One region of the Salinicola sp. V024 genome, then DNA from elsewhere that is predicted to be linked to it. Evidence: predicted binding sites of a transcription regulator. Region 1 holds the regulator's gene; each other region holds the start of a gene.

The links. Region 1 encodes LexA, which represses DNA repair genes until DNA is damaged. Its sites were predicted from a motif close to TACTGTNTANNTANACAGTA; they were not measured.
Region 2: ACUN9V_RS01235 (putative DNA modification/repair radical SAM protein) is a predicted target of LexA. The motif match lies at 3,686-3,705, and genes of this name have one in related genera.
Region 3: recA (recombinase RecA) is a predicted target of LexA. The motif match lies at 2,378-2,397, and genes of this name have one in related genera.

Annotation. Positions count from the first base shown of each region.
Region 1 covers NZ_JBQXYB010000005.1:168,255-174,328, forward strand. Annotated here, with positions in the region: gene purU (formyltetrahydrofolate deformylase) at 1-494, shown strand, start outside; gene dinB (DNA polymerase IV) at 585-1,655, opposite strand; gene lexA (transcriptional repressor LexA) at 1,674-2,321, opposite strand; gene ACUN9V_RS10125 (TetR/AcrR family transcriptional regulator) at 2,669-3,337, shown strand; gene nagZ (beta-N-acetylhexosaminidase) at 3,516-4,532, shown strand; gene ACUN9V_RS10135 (hypoxanthine-guanine phosphoribosyltransferase) at 4,611-5,183, shown strand; gene ppsR (posphoenolpyruvate synthetase regulatory kinase/phosphorylase PpsR) at 5,275-6,074, opposite strand, start outside.
Region 2 covers NZ_JBQXYB010000001.1:276,257-282,330, reverse strand. Annotated here, with positions in the region: gene ACUN9V_RS01245 (MFS transporter) at 1-1,458, shown strand, start outside; gene ACUN9V_RS01240 (RecQ family ATP-dependent DNA helicase) at 1,455-3,608, shown strand; gene ACUN9V_RS01235 (putative DNA modification/repair radical SAM protein) at 3,732-4,991, shown strand; gene ACUN9V_RS01230 (TIGR03915 family putative DNA repair protein) at 5,037-5,966, shown strand; gene ACUN9V_RS01225 (multidrug ABC transporter permease/ATP-binding protein) at 5,986-6,074, opposite strand, start outside.
Region 3 covers NZ_JBQXYB010000003.1:54,217-60,290, reverse strand. Annotated here, with positions in the region: gene mutS (DNA mismatch repair protein MutS) at 1-914, opposite strand, end outside; gene ACUN9V_RS06185 (hypothetical protein) at 1,233-1,421, shown strand; gene ACUN9V_RS06180 (CinA family protein) at 1,756-2,283, shown strand; gene recA (recombinase RecA) at 2,490-3,554, shown strand; gene ACUN9V_RS06170 (regulatory protein RecX) at 3,576-4,085, shown strand; gene alaS (alanine--tRNA ligase) at 4,368-6,074, shown strand, end outside.

The DNA.
Region 1 (6,074 bases):
TCTCCAACCATGAGGCGTTGCGCTCGCTGGTGGAGTGGTACGGGATAGCGTTTCATCACGTCCCGGTGGATCCCGACGACAAGGCTCCCGCCTTTGCCGAGACCGAACGTCTGATCGAGGCCGCACAGGCCGATAGCGTGGTACTCGCCCGGTACATGCAGATCCTGCCACCCGATATCTGCCAGCGCTATGCGGGCCGGGTGATCAATATCCATCACAGCTTCCTGCCGTCCTTCGCCGGCGCCAAACCGTACCACCAGGCGTTCGAGCGCGGCGTCAAGCTGATCGGAGCCACCTGTCACTTCGTCACCGAGGATCTGGACGCCGGGCCGATCATCGAGCAGGACATCCAGCGCGTGTCGCACTGCCACACGCCCCAGGATCTGGTGCGCCTGGGCCGCGACGTGGAAAAGGCCGTGCTCGCCCGCGGCTTGCGCTGGCACCTGCAGGATCGGGTGCTCATTCAGGGTAACAAGACCGTGGTTTTTTCCTGACGCCGCTAGCGCCGAGAACGGTCGCCCGACGCGAGGAGACGAGCGACGGCGGGCTGCGAGGTGGCAGCGAGAGACGCGAGGCGATAACGCTCAGACCGCGTCCGTCGGGTCGATGTCCTCGAACAGCGTCAGCTGACGTTGATCCTGCTCCGGAAGCAGGCGCACGCCGACGCCCAACAGTCTGACCGGCCGTTCCCCGCGATGCCAGGCGCTCTCGAGCAGCTCGTGAAATCGCGCGTCGATAATCCCGCTGGCGCCGGTTTCCTGGGTGGTGCTGGCGAAGTCGTTGAAACGTACCTTGATGAACTGCTTGTTGATGGCGGGATCGCCGTGCCTCGCCAGCCGTTCGTGCAGTTTCTCGATCAGCGGTATCAGCGCCTGATGGCAACTGGCCAGCGCCGGTAGATCGCGATCATAGGTGGTTTCCACGCTGACCGACTTGCGTTCGCGGGAGACATTGACCGGTCGCTCGTCGATACCTTGGGCCAGTTCGTGAAGGCGCTGCCCGAACTTGCCGAACTGATCGAGTAATCGGTCCAGCGGCTGGGCGCGTAAATCGGCGCAGTTGGCGATGCCCAGCGAGTCGAGCTTGGCGGCGGTGGCCGGCCCGACGCCGTGGAGTTTCTTGACCGGCAGGTCGGTGATGAAGGACTCCGTCTGCTCGGGGGGAATCACGAACAGGCCGTCGGGTTTGTCCCAGTCGCTGGCTATCTTGGCAAGAAACTTGTTGGGCGCGACTCCGACCGAGATCACGATGCCGGTTCTCTCCAACGCTTCCTGCTTCAGCCACTGGGCCATCCAGGTAGCACTGCCTTGAAATCGGGTGACCTCGGTGACGTCGAGGTAGGCCTCGTCGAGAGACAGCGGTTCGACCCACGGTGTCAGTTCATGGAAGATGGCCTGAATCTGTTGGGAGACATCTCGGTACTTGTTGAAGTCTGGCGGCAGAATTTTCAGCTGAGGGCAGAGTCGCAATGCTCTGGCCGTGGGCATGGCCGAATGCACGCCGTAGTGTCGAGCGGGATAGTTGCAGGTCGCCACAACACCACGACGATCGGCGCTGCCGCCGATCGCCAGAGGGACTTCCTTCAGCGCGGGATCGTCGCGCATTTCGACAGCGGCGTAGAAACAGTCGCAGTCGGCGTGCAGAATCTTGCGCATGTCGCTAGAAGAGCACGATCAATGCAGGCCGGCGCCGTTGCCGCCACGGATGACGCCGACGCCAAGCCCTTCGATTTCGAGATGCTGATGCTCGAGGTCGATCACGATCGGTTCGAAGTCGGGATTCTCGGCGAGCAGCGTGACGCGGCGCCCTTCACGCTGGAAGCGTTTGACGGTGACATCGTCCTCGAGCCTTGCGACGACGATCTGGCCATTGCGAATCTGCTGAGTACGGTGAACGGCGAGCAGGTCGCCATCGAAAATACCGGCGTCTTTCATGGAGAGACCGCGAACTCTCAGCAGATAGTCCGCGCTCGGCGAGAAATAGTCAGCCGGTAGCGGGCAGTAGCGATCGATATGTTCGGTGGCGAGCATCGGGCTACCGGCGGCTACGCTCCCGATGATCGGCAGGCCGAGGGGGGAAGCCTCCTCCGGTTCGGGCTCGACGGCACTCGCCGGCAGACGAATGCCGCGGGAAGTGCCCGGGATCATCCGAATCACGCCTTTGCGATCCAGTGCGCGCAGATGCTCTTCCGCGGCATTGGGGGACCGAAATCCCAGTGCGCGGGCGATTTCGGCGCGCGTCGGTGGGTAACCGAATTCGCTCATTGTCTTGACGATAAAGTCATAGACATTCTGCTGCCGTGCGGTGAGGGGTCTCGCCATCGGTCTCTCCCTTGCCCGTGTCGCTATGTCAGTCAGGCGTGTGCGGGCCTGTTGAATTGCCAGGCATGTGCGGGCCTGTCGAATTGCCAGGCATGTGCGGGCCTGTCGAATTGCCAGGCATGTACTGGCCTGTTGAATCGCCAGGCGTTTCGAACCTGGCATGCGACCAGGCGTGTTCATGTATACAGCCTGGAATTGTATCCAGTCATCTTCGATGAGGGAAGGGGCTTTATCGCTCCAGACTGGACCTGGCGATGGGCTGGCCGAATGCCTGATTGTGCGGGCTGTCCCCGAATGATTAGAATCATGACCGTTCTAAGTCGTTGTTCTCAGGCGCGAGGTATGAGATGGCTCCACCCGATACCGTTACTCGCATTCTCGATACGGCGGAGATCCTGTTCGCCGAGAAGGGTTTCGCAGAAACCTCGCTGCGCAACATCACTACCCGGGCCAAGGTGAACCTGGCTGCGGTGAACTACCATTTCGGATCCAAGAAGTCGCTGATCCAGGCGGTATTCGCCCGCTACCTCGATCCGTTCGCGGCGCGTCTCAATACGGCGCTCGATGAACTGGAGTCCCGCTATCGAGGTAAGCAGATCCCGCTCGAGGTCCTGCTCGAGCAGCTCGCCACCAGCGTTCTGGAGGTGCCCGCCGAGCGCAATAGCCTCAAGATATTCATGAAGCTGCTCGGGCTCGCCTATACCCAGGCTCAGGGGCATCTGCGGCGTTATATTCAGGAGCACTACGGCGAAACCTTTCATCGCTTCGTCGAGTGCCTGCGCCTGGCAACGCCGGATTTACCGGACGTCGAGCGATTCTGGCGGCTGCATTTCATGCTGGGCACGGTGGTATTCACGCTCTCCGGCCTGGATGCGCTGCGCGATATCGCCGACAACGAATATCAGGATCATATGACGGTACGCGAGCTAATCCGGCATCTGCGCCCGGTGGTGGTTGCCGGCATGCAGGCGCCGCTCCCCGCTGCGCTGGAGGCGCACGCACCGCTGGCCGATTGAAGCGATAGAACCGACGCCACAAGGCGGATGCCATAGGGCGCCAGAACAGGGCGTCGAAACAGGGCGTCAGAACAGGACGTCGGAATCGCGTGTCCGGATAGCCTTGCGTCACGCTGCCTCTGTCATGCGTCTTCGGTGTCGTCTAGAATCGGGCGCTCAATGGTCTCAGGTGTTTGCTATGACTCAACCTCTCGGTCCGGTCATGCTGGATGTGGAAGGCACGCGGCTGCGTGATGAGGAGCGCCAGTTGATCTCCCGCCCGGAGGTCGGTGGCGTCTTGCTGTTTGCCAGAAATACGCCGGATGTCGCCACCACCCAGGCGCTGATCGGCCAGATTCGCGAATGTCGTCCCGATATCCTGGTGGCCGTCGATCAGGAAGGTGGCCGCGTACAGCGCCTGAAGGATGGCGTGACGCAGATACCGGCCATGGCGACGCTGGGTCGTCAGTTCGCCGAGTCTCCCGAGGCCGCACTGACGCTGACGCAGGATACCGGTTGGCTGCTGGGCATGGAGATGGCGGCCTGCGGTTTCGATCTGACCTTTGCCCCGGTCCTCGACCTCGATGACGATCAGTCGCCGGCGATCGGCTCGCGCAGCTTTTCGCCGGATCCCGAAGTGGTGAGCGCGCTGGCTGGCGCTTTCGTCGATGGGCTGCACGAATCGGGCCTGGTCGCGATCGGCAAGCATTTCCCGGGTCACGGCGGGGCGCGTCAGGATTCTCATTTCAAGATCGCTGAAGATCCACGGCCGTTGGCCGCTCTGCGAGAGCACGACCTGATCCCGTTCGCCCGGCTGGCAGGCAAGCTCGACGGCATCATGCCGGCCCACGTCATTTATTCCGCCTTCGACGATCGCCCGGCCGGTTTCTCCCCCAGCTGGCTGGGCATGCTGCGCGAAGAGCTGGGTTTCAAGGGCGCGATCTTCTCGGATGATTTGACGATGGCCGCGGCCCACACCGCCGGAACGCCGGGTGAACGCGCCGAGGCGGCCTGGAATGCCGGTTGCGATATGGCGGTGATCTGCAATGCCCCTGCCGACGCCCGCGCGGTGGTCGCTGCCTGCGAAGGGCGCCAGGCCCAGCGCATCGCCAAACTGCGTTACGCCCGCGCCCGGCCCAGTCTTGAGTCACTGGCGGCCATCTCCCGCTGGCGGCGGACCCATGCCCGTCTCAAGGCGCTCAACGAGTCCGAATGAGCGATAGTGGATATTGATATTTTCTACGGTGGCAGCGTCCGGGTCTGTCGCCGTGTTTTTCATGGTGAATGGTAAACAATGACTGACTCCCCACCGATTGATGCCCTGAGTTCGATGCAGGAAGTGATGGACAACGCAGACTGCCTGATCGACCAGGTTCAGGTCGAGCAGGCGCTGGATCGCATGGCAGCCGACATCACCCGCGAGCTGGGCGATAAGCTTCCGGTCTTCTACTGCGTCATGAATGGCGGTCTGATCACGACCGGGCACTTGCTGACCCGGCTCGGATTTCCGTTGGAAGTCGACTATCTCCATGCCACACGATATCGCGGCGGCATTCGGGGCGGCGAACTGTTCTGGCGCGTTTCGCCGGAAGTACCGATGGCCGGCCGTCATGTGGTGATCGTCGATGACATCCTCGACGAAGGAGCGACGCTCGCCGCGATACTCGATTACTGCCGACAGGCCGGCGCTGCCAGCATCTCGACGGCGGTCCTGGTCGACAAGCGTCACGACCGCAAGACCACGCCGAACCTCAAGGCCGACTACTGTGGGCTGGAGGTCGTCGACCGCTACGTGTTCGGTTTTGGCATGGACTACAAGGGATACTGGCGCAACGCACCAGGGATTTTCGCTCCCAAGGGTTTGTGACTAGGACTAGGGCTAGGGCTAGGGGTTCATGACGCGACGCCCGACAGCCGCCGCACGGCTCGGCCGTGCATGAGCCTCTCCTTCAGCCCGCTCACCGCGGGCTGAAGCGTCTCTGCAGTCCGGATTCGTTGATCATCCGGGTCGAGATCTCCTCGATCGAGAAGCGTGTCGTGTCGATGTAGGAGATATTGTGGCGGCGGTACAGCGCTTCGGCCTGGCCGATCTCCTGCATGCATTGGTCCATCGAGCAGTAGCGACTGTCGGGCCGGCGCTCGGTACGAATGGCCGCCAGCCGACGAGCATCGATGGTCAACCCGAACAGCTTGTGGCGGTGCTTGGCCAGCGAGGGGGGCAGGTTGAGAATCCCGTTCTCGTCGAGATCGTCTTCGGTCAGCGGATAGTTGGCCGCGCGGATGCCGAACTGCAGCGCGAGATAGAGCGAGGTGGGCGTCTTGCCGCAACGGGAGACGCCGATCAAGATGACATCCGCCTCCTGATATTGATGCGTCCTCGCCCCATCGTCGTTGTCGAGGGCGAAATTGACCGCCTCGATCCGATGCATATAGACGTCGTCACGGCCGATCGCGTGGGTGCGGCCGACGGTATAGGTGGAATGCGTCTCCAGTTCTTCTTCCAGCGGCGCGAGGAAGGTGGAGAAAATATCCACCTTGAACGCCGATGCCTCGGCGACGATATTGCGGATCGCTTGATCGACGATGGTATCGATGACGATCGGACGAATGCCGTCGCGTTCGGCGGTCGCTTCGATGATGCCGACCAGCGAACGGGCCTTGTCGAGCGTGTCGATGTAGGGCTTGGTGACCTGGATGAATTCGGTGTTTTCGAACTGCGAAAGCAGGCTGCGGCCGAGAGTTTCCGCCGTAATACCGG
Region 2 (6,074 bases), on a different contig from region 1:
TTCGGCCTGGGTATCGAGGTGCTGGGCGGCGTATTCGTTACCCTGATCGCATTTCTGAATCTCCTGTCGCCGACCTTGCTGATCGTCTCGATTCTGTGCGTCTCGATCGGTGGTGCGATTACCACGCCGGCCTGGCAGGCCGCAGTCAACGAGCAGGTGCCGCGTAACCTGGTGTCGAGCGCCGTGCTGCTGAACAGCGTCAACTACAACGCCGCCCGTGCCATCGGCCCGGCCATCGGCGGGTTGCTGCTGGCGGCGGTGGGGCCGTCGTGGATCTTCCTGCTCAACGTGTTCTGTTTCTGCGGGCTAATCGCGGCACTGTGGCGCTGGAAACGCGCGGTGCTGCCCAAATCCTTGCCCCCGGAGCGCCTGTGGGAAGGCGTCAAGGCGGCGCTGCATTTCGTGCAGTACTCCAGCGTCACCCGGCTGGTGATGATGCGCTCGTTCATCTTCGGCATCTCCGCCAGCGCACTCTGGGCGCTGCTACCGTTACTGGCCCACCAGCATCCCAGCGGCAGCGCCTCGCTTTACGGCTATATGCTCGGCGGCCTGGGCATCGGCGCCATTGCCGGCAGCACGCTGGTCAACCGGGCCCGCCAGCGGGTCGGCAGCAGCCGACTGATCAGCTTCGCCGCGATGACGCTGGGCGTGGTGATGCTGGCCCTCGGCGGCCTCGATACTTTGTGGGTGCTGTTCCCGGCGCTCATCGTCGGCGGCAGCTGCTGGATCGCGGCCGTGGCCTCTTACAACTCCTCGGTCCAGATACTGGTGCCGGACTGGGTCAAGGCTCGCGCCCTGGCGCTGTATCAGACCGCGCTCTACGGCGGCCTTACGCTGGGCTCGCTGCTGTGGGGGCAGCTGGCCGAAGGGTTGGGCGTACAGATGGCGTTGATGCTGGCCGGCGCGCTGCTGATCGTCTCGGCGCTATTGCTGCTCCCTTCCAAGCTCCCGGAGCTGGATGCCAACGACCTGGTCGAGGCGCCCGAAGCGCACACCAGCAGGCCCGACTTCGACTTCAATCCGGCGCGCGGGTCGGTGATGGTGACGGTCGAATACCGCATCGACAGCGAACATCTGCGTGAATTCGCTCGCGCCGTGCGTCCGCTACGAAAACTGCGGCTGCGCAACGGCGCCAAACGCTGGTCGCTCTACCGCGACACTGTCGATCGCGATCTGTGGCAGGAGGTCTTCCTGGTCCCCAACTGGCTGCAGCATCTGCGCATGCTCGACCGGCTGACGCTGGCCGACCGCGCCATCATCGATCGGGTCACGGCACTCCACAGCGGTCCGGCAGCGCCACATCTACGCTACGGCGTCAGCTATCGTTCGTCGCGGTATGCCCAGCCGGCATTGACGCCGAACCAGACCCAGTCACCCGCCGAGTCTTCGGCCGATTCCGCCTCGTCCGACGCGTCCACACCCGATACGACCGCACCCTGGCCCCAGGAGAAAACATGACCCAGGAGAATATGGCTCAGGAGACGAAAAGCCCCCGCGATACCCTGCTCGAGGTATTCGGCTTTCCCGCCTTTCGCGGTAGCCAGGAAGCCGTGATCGAAAGCGTCATCGACGGGCGCTCGACGGCGGCGATCTTCGCCACCGGCGCCGGCAAGTCGCTCTGCTATCAACTGCCGGCGCTGCATTTGCCCCATCTCACGCTGGTGGTCTCGCCGCTGCTGGCGCTGATGCAGGACCAGTTGGCATTCCTCCAGCGTCACGGCGTGGCGGCCGCGAGCCTCGACTCGACCCAGGATCGCGATACCGCCCGCGCGATCATGGACCGCGCCCGCAGTGGCGAGCTGAAGATTCTGATGGTCTCGGTGGAGCGACTGAAGAACGAGCGCTTTCGTCATTTCCTGCGCCAGATCGCGATTTCGCTGCTGGTGATCGATGAAGCGCACTGTATTTCCGAGTGGGGCCACAATTTCCGCCCGGACTATCTGAAGCTGCCGGATTACCAGCGCGAATTCGGCATCCCCCAGGCGCTGCTGCTGACCGCTACCGCGACACCGGCGGTGATCGACGACATGCGCGCCAAGTTCGACATCGCCTTGGATGACGTCATCGTCACCGGCTTCTATCGCAGCAACCTGGAACTGCTGGTCCATCCGGTGGAAACCGAGAGCCGCCTGCCGGCGCTGGTCGAATGGCTATCGCCACGACAGGCGCCAACATCGGAACCGGGATCACAAGCGCCGACCATCATCTACGTCACTCTCCAGCAGACCGCCGAATCGGTGGCCGCGGCGATGGCGAAGCAGGGTTTCTCGGTGCGCGCTTATCATGCCGGGCTCGACAGCGAGACCCGAGACCAGATCCAGCGCGGTTTCATGAGCGGCGAGATTCCCTGCATCGTTGCCACCATCGCCTTCGGCATGGGCATCGACAAGGGCGATATCCGCAACGTCATTCACTACGACCTGCCCAAGTCGATCGAGAACTACAGCCAGGAGATCGGTCGCGCCGGACGCGACGGCAACCCCTCGCGCTGCCTGATGCTGGCCGGCCGCGACGGCCTGCGGGTGCTGGAAAACTTCGTCTATGGCGACACGCCGGAGCGCGAGGGCATTCGCCACGTGCTGAGCGAAATTGCCGATGCCGGCCAACGGCCGGAGCGCCAATGGCCGGTGCTGCTCAACACGCTATCCCGCGACAGCAACGTTCGTCTGCTGCCGTTGAAGACACTGCTGGTCCGGCTCGAGATGCACGGGGTGATCGCGCCCCGCTTTGCCTATCTGGCGGAGTACCGGCTGCGCTATCTCGAAGCGCCCAGTGATCTGGTCTCGCGATTCCAGGGCGAACGCGCCGACTTCGTGCGCCTGCTGGTGGACAACATCGCCATGGCAAAAACCTGGGGCACGGTGGATTTCGAACGGCTCTACCAAGCCGGCGTCGACGCTCAGATCGATGCCTCGCGCTCGCGGGTGATCACCGCGCTCGAGTACTTTCAGGACAAGGGCTGGGTGGTGCTGGAAGGCAAGCACATGACTGACGTCTACGAGGTGCGCCAATCGGAGATCGACGTCGACGCCCTGACCGACCGTCTGCTCGCCGAGTGCCACGCCAGAGAAGCCTCGGAGATCGAACGGCTGCAAGCCATGCTGGCGCTGTTCGAATCGGACACCTGCCTGGCCCGTCGCCTCGGCGATTACTTCGGTGACGATTCATTCCAGGGCGACGAACCCATCGCTCACGACGGCGCCGGCCAGCCCGTTCAGACTGCCCGAAGCCGCAGTCAGGCCGCCCGAAACTGCGGCCAGCCTGTTCAAGCCGCCCGAGGCTGCGGCGAGCCTGTTCAAGCCGCCCGAAACTGCGGCCATTGTTCGGTCTGCCAGGGTCACGTCGCTCGTTTGCCCGCAGCGCCGGCACTCCCGGAATTGACCCAGGACGATTTCGAACGCCACGCCCGACCGCTGATCCAGCGCCACCAGGAACAGCTCGGCCCGGTGCCCGGCGCGCAGCGCGTCGCCCACTTTCTGTGTGGGCTCGCCATGCCGATCTTCACGCCGCTCAAGGCGCGCCAGCTGAAGGGTTTCGGCGTCTACGACCAGCGCCCCTACCCCGACGTTCGCGCCTGGGTCGAGCGCCAGATGGCCGCTATGGGATGAAACGCCACTGACGGTAACGGCGTGAACGTCAGCTCCGAAATCGAATCACCGACCTTGTCGATCTCGCGATTCTCGAATACTGTATATAAAGCCAGTTTTCGAGGCGCACCACAGGATCACTGCATGGAACTGATCGACAAGCTTTCCATACTCGCCGATGCCGCCAAATACGACGCTTCATGCGCCAGCAGCGGCGCGCCGAAGCGCTCGTCCCGCGGCAAGGCGGGGCTAGGGTCCTCTGACGGCATGGGGATCTGCCACAGCTTCACGCCGGACGGGCGCTGCGTCTCCCTGCTCAAGGTGCTGCTGACCAACTTCTGTCTGTTCGACTGCCAGTACTGCGTCAATCGGCGTTCGAGCAACGTGCCTCGAGCGCGCTTCACGCCGGAGGAAGTGGTCCGCTTGACGCTATCGTTCTATCGCCGCAATACCATCAGCGGACTGTTCCTGAGCTCCGGCATCATTCGCTCCAGCGACTACACCATGGAGCAGATGATTCAGGTGGCAAGGTCACTCCGGGAGACGCATCAATTCCGCGGCTACATCCATCTCAAGGCGATCCCGGAAGCGGACCCCAAACTGCTCGAGGAAGCCGGCCGTTACGCCGACCGGCTGAGTGCGAACATCGAACTGCCGACGTTGACCAGCCTGAAGACGCTGGCGCCGGAGAAAGAGCTGGGTACCATTCATTCCGCCATGGGCCACATGCGTCAGCGAATCGATGCCGCCAACGACGACGCCCGTCAGGATGCCCGCCATCCGGTTCGCAGCAACAATCCCAAACGACAGGCGCCGCGCTATGCGCCCGGCGGTCAGAGTACGCAGATGATCGTCGGTGCGGACGCCACCGATGACCGTACGATTCTGCAATCCGCGCAGCATCTCTATCGGGATTTTCGTCTCAAGCGCGTCTATTACTCGGCGTTCAGCCCGATTCCCGAGCGCCCGGCCGGATTACCCCAGGCCGCCCCACCGCTGCTGCGGGAACATCGACTGTATCAGGCCGATTTCCTGATCCGCAGTTACGGTTTTCAGGCCGAAGAGCTGCTGAATGCGCCGGGCAACCTGGATCTGGAGATCGACCCCAAGCTGGCCTGGGCGCTGGCCCACCGCAACGACTTCCCGGTCGATCTCAATCGCGCCGAACCGGCGATGATCGCCCGCGTCCCGGGCATCGGCCTGCGCAGCGTGCAGCGGCTGGTCGATCTGCGACGCCTGCGGCGCATCCGCTATCAGGATCTGGTCGCACTGCGCTGCCGGCTCGACACCATGCCTCCGTTCGTCGTCACCCAGGACTACCGCCCCGCCGACGCCAACCTGGACAGCTCCCGCCTGCGCCAGAGCCTGACCGCACCTCAGCCTGCCCAGATGGCGCTGTGGTAGGTCCGTGCACCGCAAGCGCGCGAGCCATCAGCCGGAGCTTTCGCCATGAATCCTGATTCATCGTCAACGGCGCCACGTATCGCTCACGCTCGCGATTTCGACGAGTGGCGCGAACGGGCGCGTCAACTGTTGATGGCTGGCGTGCCGCCCCCGGACGTGACCTGGCGGGACGGCGATGACAGCCACGACGACCTGTTCTCCTCGCCGCCAGCATCGGCAAAACCGCCCTCCTCTCGGGAACCGTCTTCCACATCGATCCGAATCGGGCGCGAGCAATTGGCGCTACTGCGCAACGCCGCTCGCTATCGATCGCGCGGGGGCGAGCAGGCACGCTGGCCGTTGCTGCATCGGGTTCTGTGGCGATGGGTCCAGGGCGATGCGGCGGCGACTCACCCCGCCGACGCGGACGGCCGCGTTCTGCATCAGCGCTGGCATGCGGTGAAGCGGGAAGCGCACCACATGCACGCCTTTCTGCGATTCCATCGCCGCGATGACGCGCTGGGTGAACGCTACGTCGCCTGGTTCGAGCCCGCGCATGACGTGCTCGATCTGGGCGCAGAACATTTCGCCGACCGCATGGGCGGCTCGCCCTGGTTGATTGCCACGCCGGAAGGCGGCGTGCACTGGAACGGTTCGACGCTCGACTATCGCTTCCCCTGCCCCGCCGCCTGGACGACCGAGGCGCGGACAGCCGCCGAGCGCGCCAATGCCGATGAGGACCATGCGCTCTGGCGAACCTATTTCGTCAGCACCTTCAATCCGGCCCGGCTCAACCACAAGGTGATGACTCAACACATGCCGCAGCGCTTCTGGCGCCATCTCAGCGAAGGGGATCTGATTCCCGCGATGGAAGCCAAGGCCCGCCATGGCGGTCAGCGTCTGGCCCAGGAGAGCAGCGTGGGCCAGCGCAAGGGCAAGGCGCTACCGCCCGGCAGGCTCCCATGCCACAGGACGCCGCCGGCCAGCAACGACTAGCCACTCGCTGTGCCATCCTTCACGGCGTATCGATTCTTGCCACCGCATCCCGGCTGGCCAGCGCCCGCTCGTCGCCGGTCAGTTCGCGCAGCTGGCCGTCTCGCATTT
Region 3 (6,074 bases), on a different contig from region 1:
CCCATCGGCGTGACGCTGGTGTCGAGCACGCTGGCCAGGGTGTTGTCGCCGGTGCCGCCGAGATTGATGTCGATCTCGAGATTGCGCCGGCTGGCGGCGTCGATCACCACCGCTTCGTCGCGGCTCTCCACCCCCAGCGCGGTGACGTGGGGCAGGCGGGAGCGCTGGGTATCGCGGGCGTAGTCGATCAGCACGCCAGCGGCGACCAGGGCGGTCTCGAGGTGCGTGCAGCCAAAACCGCGAAGATCGGCGACCTCGAACTGATCGCACAGCAGCCGGTTGGCAGTCTCCAGATCGAAGTGCCAGTCGTTCTGGCGCCTCAGTCCGGACCGCTCGGCAAGTGTCGGCGGCAGGTCGAGACTTTCGGCAGCCAGCAGCTCCGCCGGTTGCAGGCGGTGGATCTCGGCCAGCATGTCAGCCTCGCCGTCGACTTCCAGCACGCTGAAGCGGCCGCTGGAGAGTTCGAGCCAGGCGATGCCCCAGCGTTCGCCGGCACTGTGCAGCGATACCAGCAGGTTGTCGCGGCTAGCATCCAGCAGCGCTTCGTCGAGCAGCGTGCCCGGCGTGACGATGCGTACGACGCGACGTTCCACCGGGCCCTTGGAGGTAGCGGGATCGCCGATCTGCTCGCAGATGGCCACCGACTGGCCGGATTTAACCAGCCGCGCGAGATAGGACTCGGCACTGTGATAGGGGATGCCGGCCATGGGAATCGGCTTGCCCGCCGACTGCCCGCGTGCCGTCAGCGTGATATCCAGCAGCTGCGAGGCGCGCTTGGCATCCTCGAAGAACAGCTCGTAGAAGTCGCCCATGCGGTAGAAGAGCAATACGTCGGGATGCTCGCGTTTGATCTTGAGGTATTGCGCCATCATCGGCGTATGCTGGGTGCTCTTGCTGGCGGCCGCGTCCTGCATGGTATCTCGGTAAGCTCCGTCGATTCCGGGGGCCGATGAGACATCGGCGTGCCGGGTGCTGAGAGGAACGCCAAGGTTACCACGGCGCTACTGGGTCCAACACGGCGTGCCGCGATGGCCGAGCTTGTTTCGGTGATCGGTGAAGATCATGATTGGCTTGTCGACTCTACACGCTCATGGCTGCCTTACCCTCTCATGGCTGCCTTACCCTCTCATGGCTGCCTTAGAGGGGATCAGGCATCAGGTCTAGTGATTTCAGCCTGAGTGCCTGCCGATAACTCGTTACAGTGTTGAAAACCGGCTACCGAGGACCCCCATATGGCCCGGTTGGTGCTCAACCATCTCAGCGACTCCACCTATCGGTTACTGGCGATCGAGGCCAGTCAACGCAACGTCAATCTCAGTGAGTTGGCTGTCGTGCTGCTGGAAATTGCGGTGGCCGAGCTGGCCGCACGTCATCCGGCCGTGCTGCCGCCGCCGAACGAGGACTCCCACGGTTCGCGTTGAAGCGGCCGCTATCGTCTCGTTGCCGATCTCAACGTCATTGCCACCATGTCACTGTCGCCAAGGTCACTGTCGTCACCATCACTTTCGTGGAATTCACTGCCGCCACCGATGACTGCGGTTTCCCGAACCCGTTTTCCGAATCCTTGGTCGATACGGTCGAGCGCTGCGTTGCATCAATGCCGATTCCCCGCATACTGGGAGGCAGCCGGTTTCCATCGGCGTGAAGGTCGCGGTTCGCGTGCGGGCCGTTGCCGGACGTGCGTCCCAATTTTCACGTCTCGCTGGGACACGCCAACTTTGCACACGCGCGATTTGCCTAGGAGGAAAGCCACGCATGCCGCAATCCGGATTGCCTGTCGATATCGAGCTGGGCCCCGACGAGCTGTCGCGGCGCCTGGGCGAAGCCTGTCTGGCGCGAGGTATTCGAGTGACGACGGCGGAATCCTGTACCGGCGGCGGCGTTGCCAGTGCGATCACCGCGATAGCCGGTAGCTCCGCGTATTTCGAAACCGGTTACGTCACCTACGCTAACGTCGCCAAGCAGCGAATGCTGGGCGTTTCGCCCGATACGCTGAACGTTCATGGCGCCGTCAGCGAGGAGACGGTGCGGGAAATGGTGGCCGGCGCCTGCCGCGGTAGCGGGGCGGAGCTGGGCGTGGCGATCAGTGGCGTTGCCGGCCCCGGTGGCGGGAGTCTCGACAAGCCTGTGGGCACGGTGTGGTTTGCCTGGGGCGACGAACGCCGCCAGCGCGTGAAATGTCATCATCTGCCCGGCGACCGTCGGGGCGTGCGCGATCTGGCCGTTGCGGTGGCACTAGCCGGATTGCTCGATTCGCTGCTGGAGAACGGTACCGTTGCTTAGTCCACATGGCAGAGGCCCCGCCCATGGCTTTCCGTGAAGACATGGTCGAAAATCTTGGGTCGGGGATAGGCGCGCAAGGTTTTTTTCGCCATACTACTGTCTAACCATACAGTGCATGATAAACAGTGCACGACAAATCAGTACGTGAGCCGATCGCCGTGAGCGGCGCTACCCCGACTCACCCTGCGCATTCATAGGAGACGTTCATGGCACAGGACGAAAACCGCAGCAAGGCACTCAATGCGGCTCTGTCACAGATCGATCGCCAATTCGGCAAGGGCACCGTGATGCGTCTGGGTGATACCCCGCGTACCGCGATTCCGGTCGTGTCGACGGGGTCTCTGGGGCTGGATATCGCGCTGGGTGTCGGCGGGCTGCCGTACGGCCGTGTCGTCGAGATATTCGGGCCCGAATCCTCGGGCAAGACCACGCTGACGCTATCGGTCATTGCCCAGGCCCAGAGAGACGGCAAGACCTGCGCTTTCATCGATGCCGAGCACGCACTCGACCCGAGCTACGCCGAGAAGCTGGGCGTCAATCTCGACGATCTGCTGGTCTCGCAGCCGGACACCGGCGAGCAGGCGCTGGAGATCTGCGACATGCTGGTGCGCTCGGGGGGTGTCGATGCCATCATCATCGACTCCGTTGCGGCGCTGACGCCACGTGCCGAGATCGAAGGCGAGATGGGCGACTCCCACGTCGGCCTGCAGGCGCGTCTGATGTCGCAGGCACTGCGCAAGATCACCGGCAATATCAAGAACGCCAATTGCATGGTGGTGTTCATCAACCAGATCCGCATGAAGATCGGCGTGATGTTCGGTAGCCCCGAAACCACCACCGGTGGTAATGCGCTGAAGTTCTATTCCAGTGTTCGCCTCGACATTCGACGCATCGGTGCGGTGAAGCAGGGTGACGAGGTCACCGGTAACGAAACCCGGGTCAAGGTGGTCAAGAACAAGGTGGCGCCACCGTTCCGCCAGGCGGAGTTCCAGATTCTGTACGGAAAGGGCATCTACCACGCGGGTGAGGTGATCGATCTGGGCGTGCAGTGCAACCTGGTCGACAAGGCTGGTGCCTGGTATAGCTACAACGGCAGCAAGATCGGTCAGGGCAAGGCCAACGCCGCGCAGTATCTCGAGGAGCATCCCGAGATCATGACCGAAATCGAGACCCAGATCCGGGCCCAGCTATTGGCCACACCGGAACCCAAGGAAAAAACGCCCGAAGCTGCCGTCGCCGAAAGCGACGACGCCAGCGATACGCTGCTCTAAGCCAGCGGGCGGTTGTCTTCGATGTTCGATCGTGACGATGGGGATTCCCCCCGGGGCGCTTCTCCCGGGGGCGGCTCTTCTAGAGACGCCTCCCCTCGAGATGTGGCCATTCGATTTCTGGCTCGGCGTGAGTACTCTCGCGTCGAGCTGGAAAACCGGCTGCATGCCAAAGGGGTGGAAAGCGAAGAGATTCGTGCGACGCTGGATGACCTGGCTCGCGACGGGCTCCAATCCGATGCGCGCTTCGCCGAGGTGTTCGTGCGCTCGCGTGTCGCGCGGGGTCAGGGGCCGGTCAGGATCCGAGTCGATCTGGGACAGCGAGGAATCTCCGAACCGCTGATGACGTTGGCTTTTGAGACGGAATCGCCTGATTGGCAAACATTGGCCTGCCAGGCGCTGGCCAAGCGGTTCGACGGCCCGGGCGCCGCGCCTCGCGAACGGGCCAAGCGCGAGCGCTTCCTTGCGGGGCGCGGGTTCGAGTTCGACCACGTTCGTCATGCCATGGCTTGTGCCTGGCAGGACGATGCGTGATATCAAGACGCTGATACGCGAGTCGCGGGTCGCTCGATTCTCTTCCTCTTCCTCTATCTTCTCCTTTCCCTTCCTGCCTTATCTCTAGTCGCGCACGATCGCCGGGAGCGCCAAATTTCGGCGACAGCGGTGTCGCACTCGACAGACTATCGGCCGACCACGTTATACTAATGCGCTTTGCGATGGCCGGAGAGGTGCTCATGGCGCCTTTCCGATGCCGGATTTTGCGTTGCCACGTGGTCTGCTAGCCGCCGTGGGCGCGCCTATCGCCACGGATTGTTTATGAAAAGTGCAGAAATCAGACAGGCTTTCCTGAGCTACTTCGAGGAGCGCGGACACACCATCGTGCCTTCCGCCTCTCTGGTGCCGGAAAACGACCCGACGCTCCTCTTCACCAACGCCGGCATGGTGCCGTTCAAGGATGCGTTTCTCGGCCGGGATCAACGCCCGTACGTGCGCGCCACCTCGGCGCAGCGTTGTGTGCGTGCCGGCGGCAAGCATAACGACCTGGACAACGTCGGCTACACCGCCCGTCACCACACGTTTTTCGAGATGATGGGCAACTTCAGCTTCGGCGACTACTTCAAGGCCGACGCGATTCGCTATGCCTGGTCCTTCATTACCGACGTGCTGGGATTGCCCAAGGACAAGCTCTGGGTGACCGTCCATATCAGCGACGATGAAGCCGCCAGGATCTGGATCGACGACATCGGCGTCGATCCGGCGCGGCTGTCGCGGCTGGACGAAGACAACTTTTGGCAGATGGGCGATACCGGCCCCTGTGGCCCGTGTTCGGAAATCTTCTACGACCACGGTCCCGAGGTCTGGGGTGGCCCGCCGGGGAGTCCGGAAGAGGACGGCGATCGCTACATCGAGGTCTGGAACCTCGTCTTCATGCAGTTCGATCGTGACGCTTCCGGCAACATGAACCCGCTGCCCAAGCCGTCGATCGATACCGGCATGGGGCTGGAGCGCATGGCTGCGGTGATGCAGGGCGTGCACTCCAACTACGAGATCGATCTGTTCCAGAACCTATTGCTGGCGGCGGCCGAGGTAACCGGTCACGACGATATCAAGACGCCGTCGCTACGCGTCATCGCCGATCATATCCGCTCCTGTGCCTTTCTGATCGTCGATGGCGTGCTGCCGTCCAACGAAGGCCGGGGTTACGTGCTGCGGCGGATCATTCGTCGCGCCGTGCGCCATGGTCACAAGCTCGGGGCCAGCGAGCCGTTCTTTCACAAGCTGGTGGCGGCACTGGATGCGGAGATGGGCGAAGCCTATCCCGAACTGCACCAGGCGCGCGATCAGATCGAGCGCGTACTGTTGAAGGAGGAGCAGCAGTTCGCGCGCACGCTGGATCACGGCATGGGCCTGCTGGAAGAGGCGCTCTCGGCACTCGAGGGCGAGGTTCTGCCTGGCGAGACGATCTTCAAGCTCTACGATACCTACGGCTTCCCCTATGATTTGACCGCGGACGTCTGTCGCGAGCGTGGCGTCACGCTCGACGAGACCGGGTTCGAACGCGAGCTCGAAGCTCAGCGGCAGCGGGCGCGGGCCGCCAGCCAGTTCGGCGGTGACTACGGCGCTGCGCTCGAGCTCGAGGGCAGCACCGAGTTCACCGGTTATGACCGTCTTGAGGATTCGTCGGTGGTAAAGGCGATCGTCGACAGCGAGGGCAATGCGCTGGAGGCTCTCGAGGAGGGCCAGAGAGGCGTCGTGGTGCTGGATCGCACACCGTTCTATGCTGAATCGGGCGGCCAGGTGGGCGACACGGGCTATCTGCAGGCGAACGATGGCCGCTTTCAGGTCACCAATACGCGCAAGCAGGCCGGGCATCATCTGCATGAAGGGCTGATGGTCGGCGGTCGCCTGGCGGTCGGCGAGCGTCTCGCGCCGCAGGTGGATCCTTCGCTGCGCCAGGCAACGATGCGCAACCACTCGGCAACGCATTTGATGCACGAGGCGCTACGTCTGACCCTCGGCGAT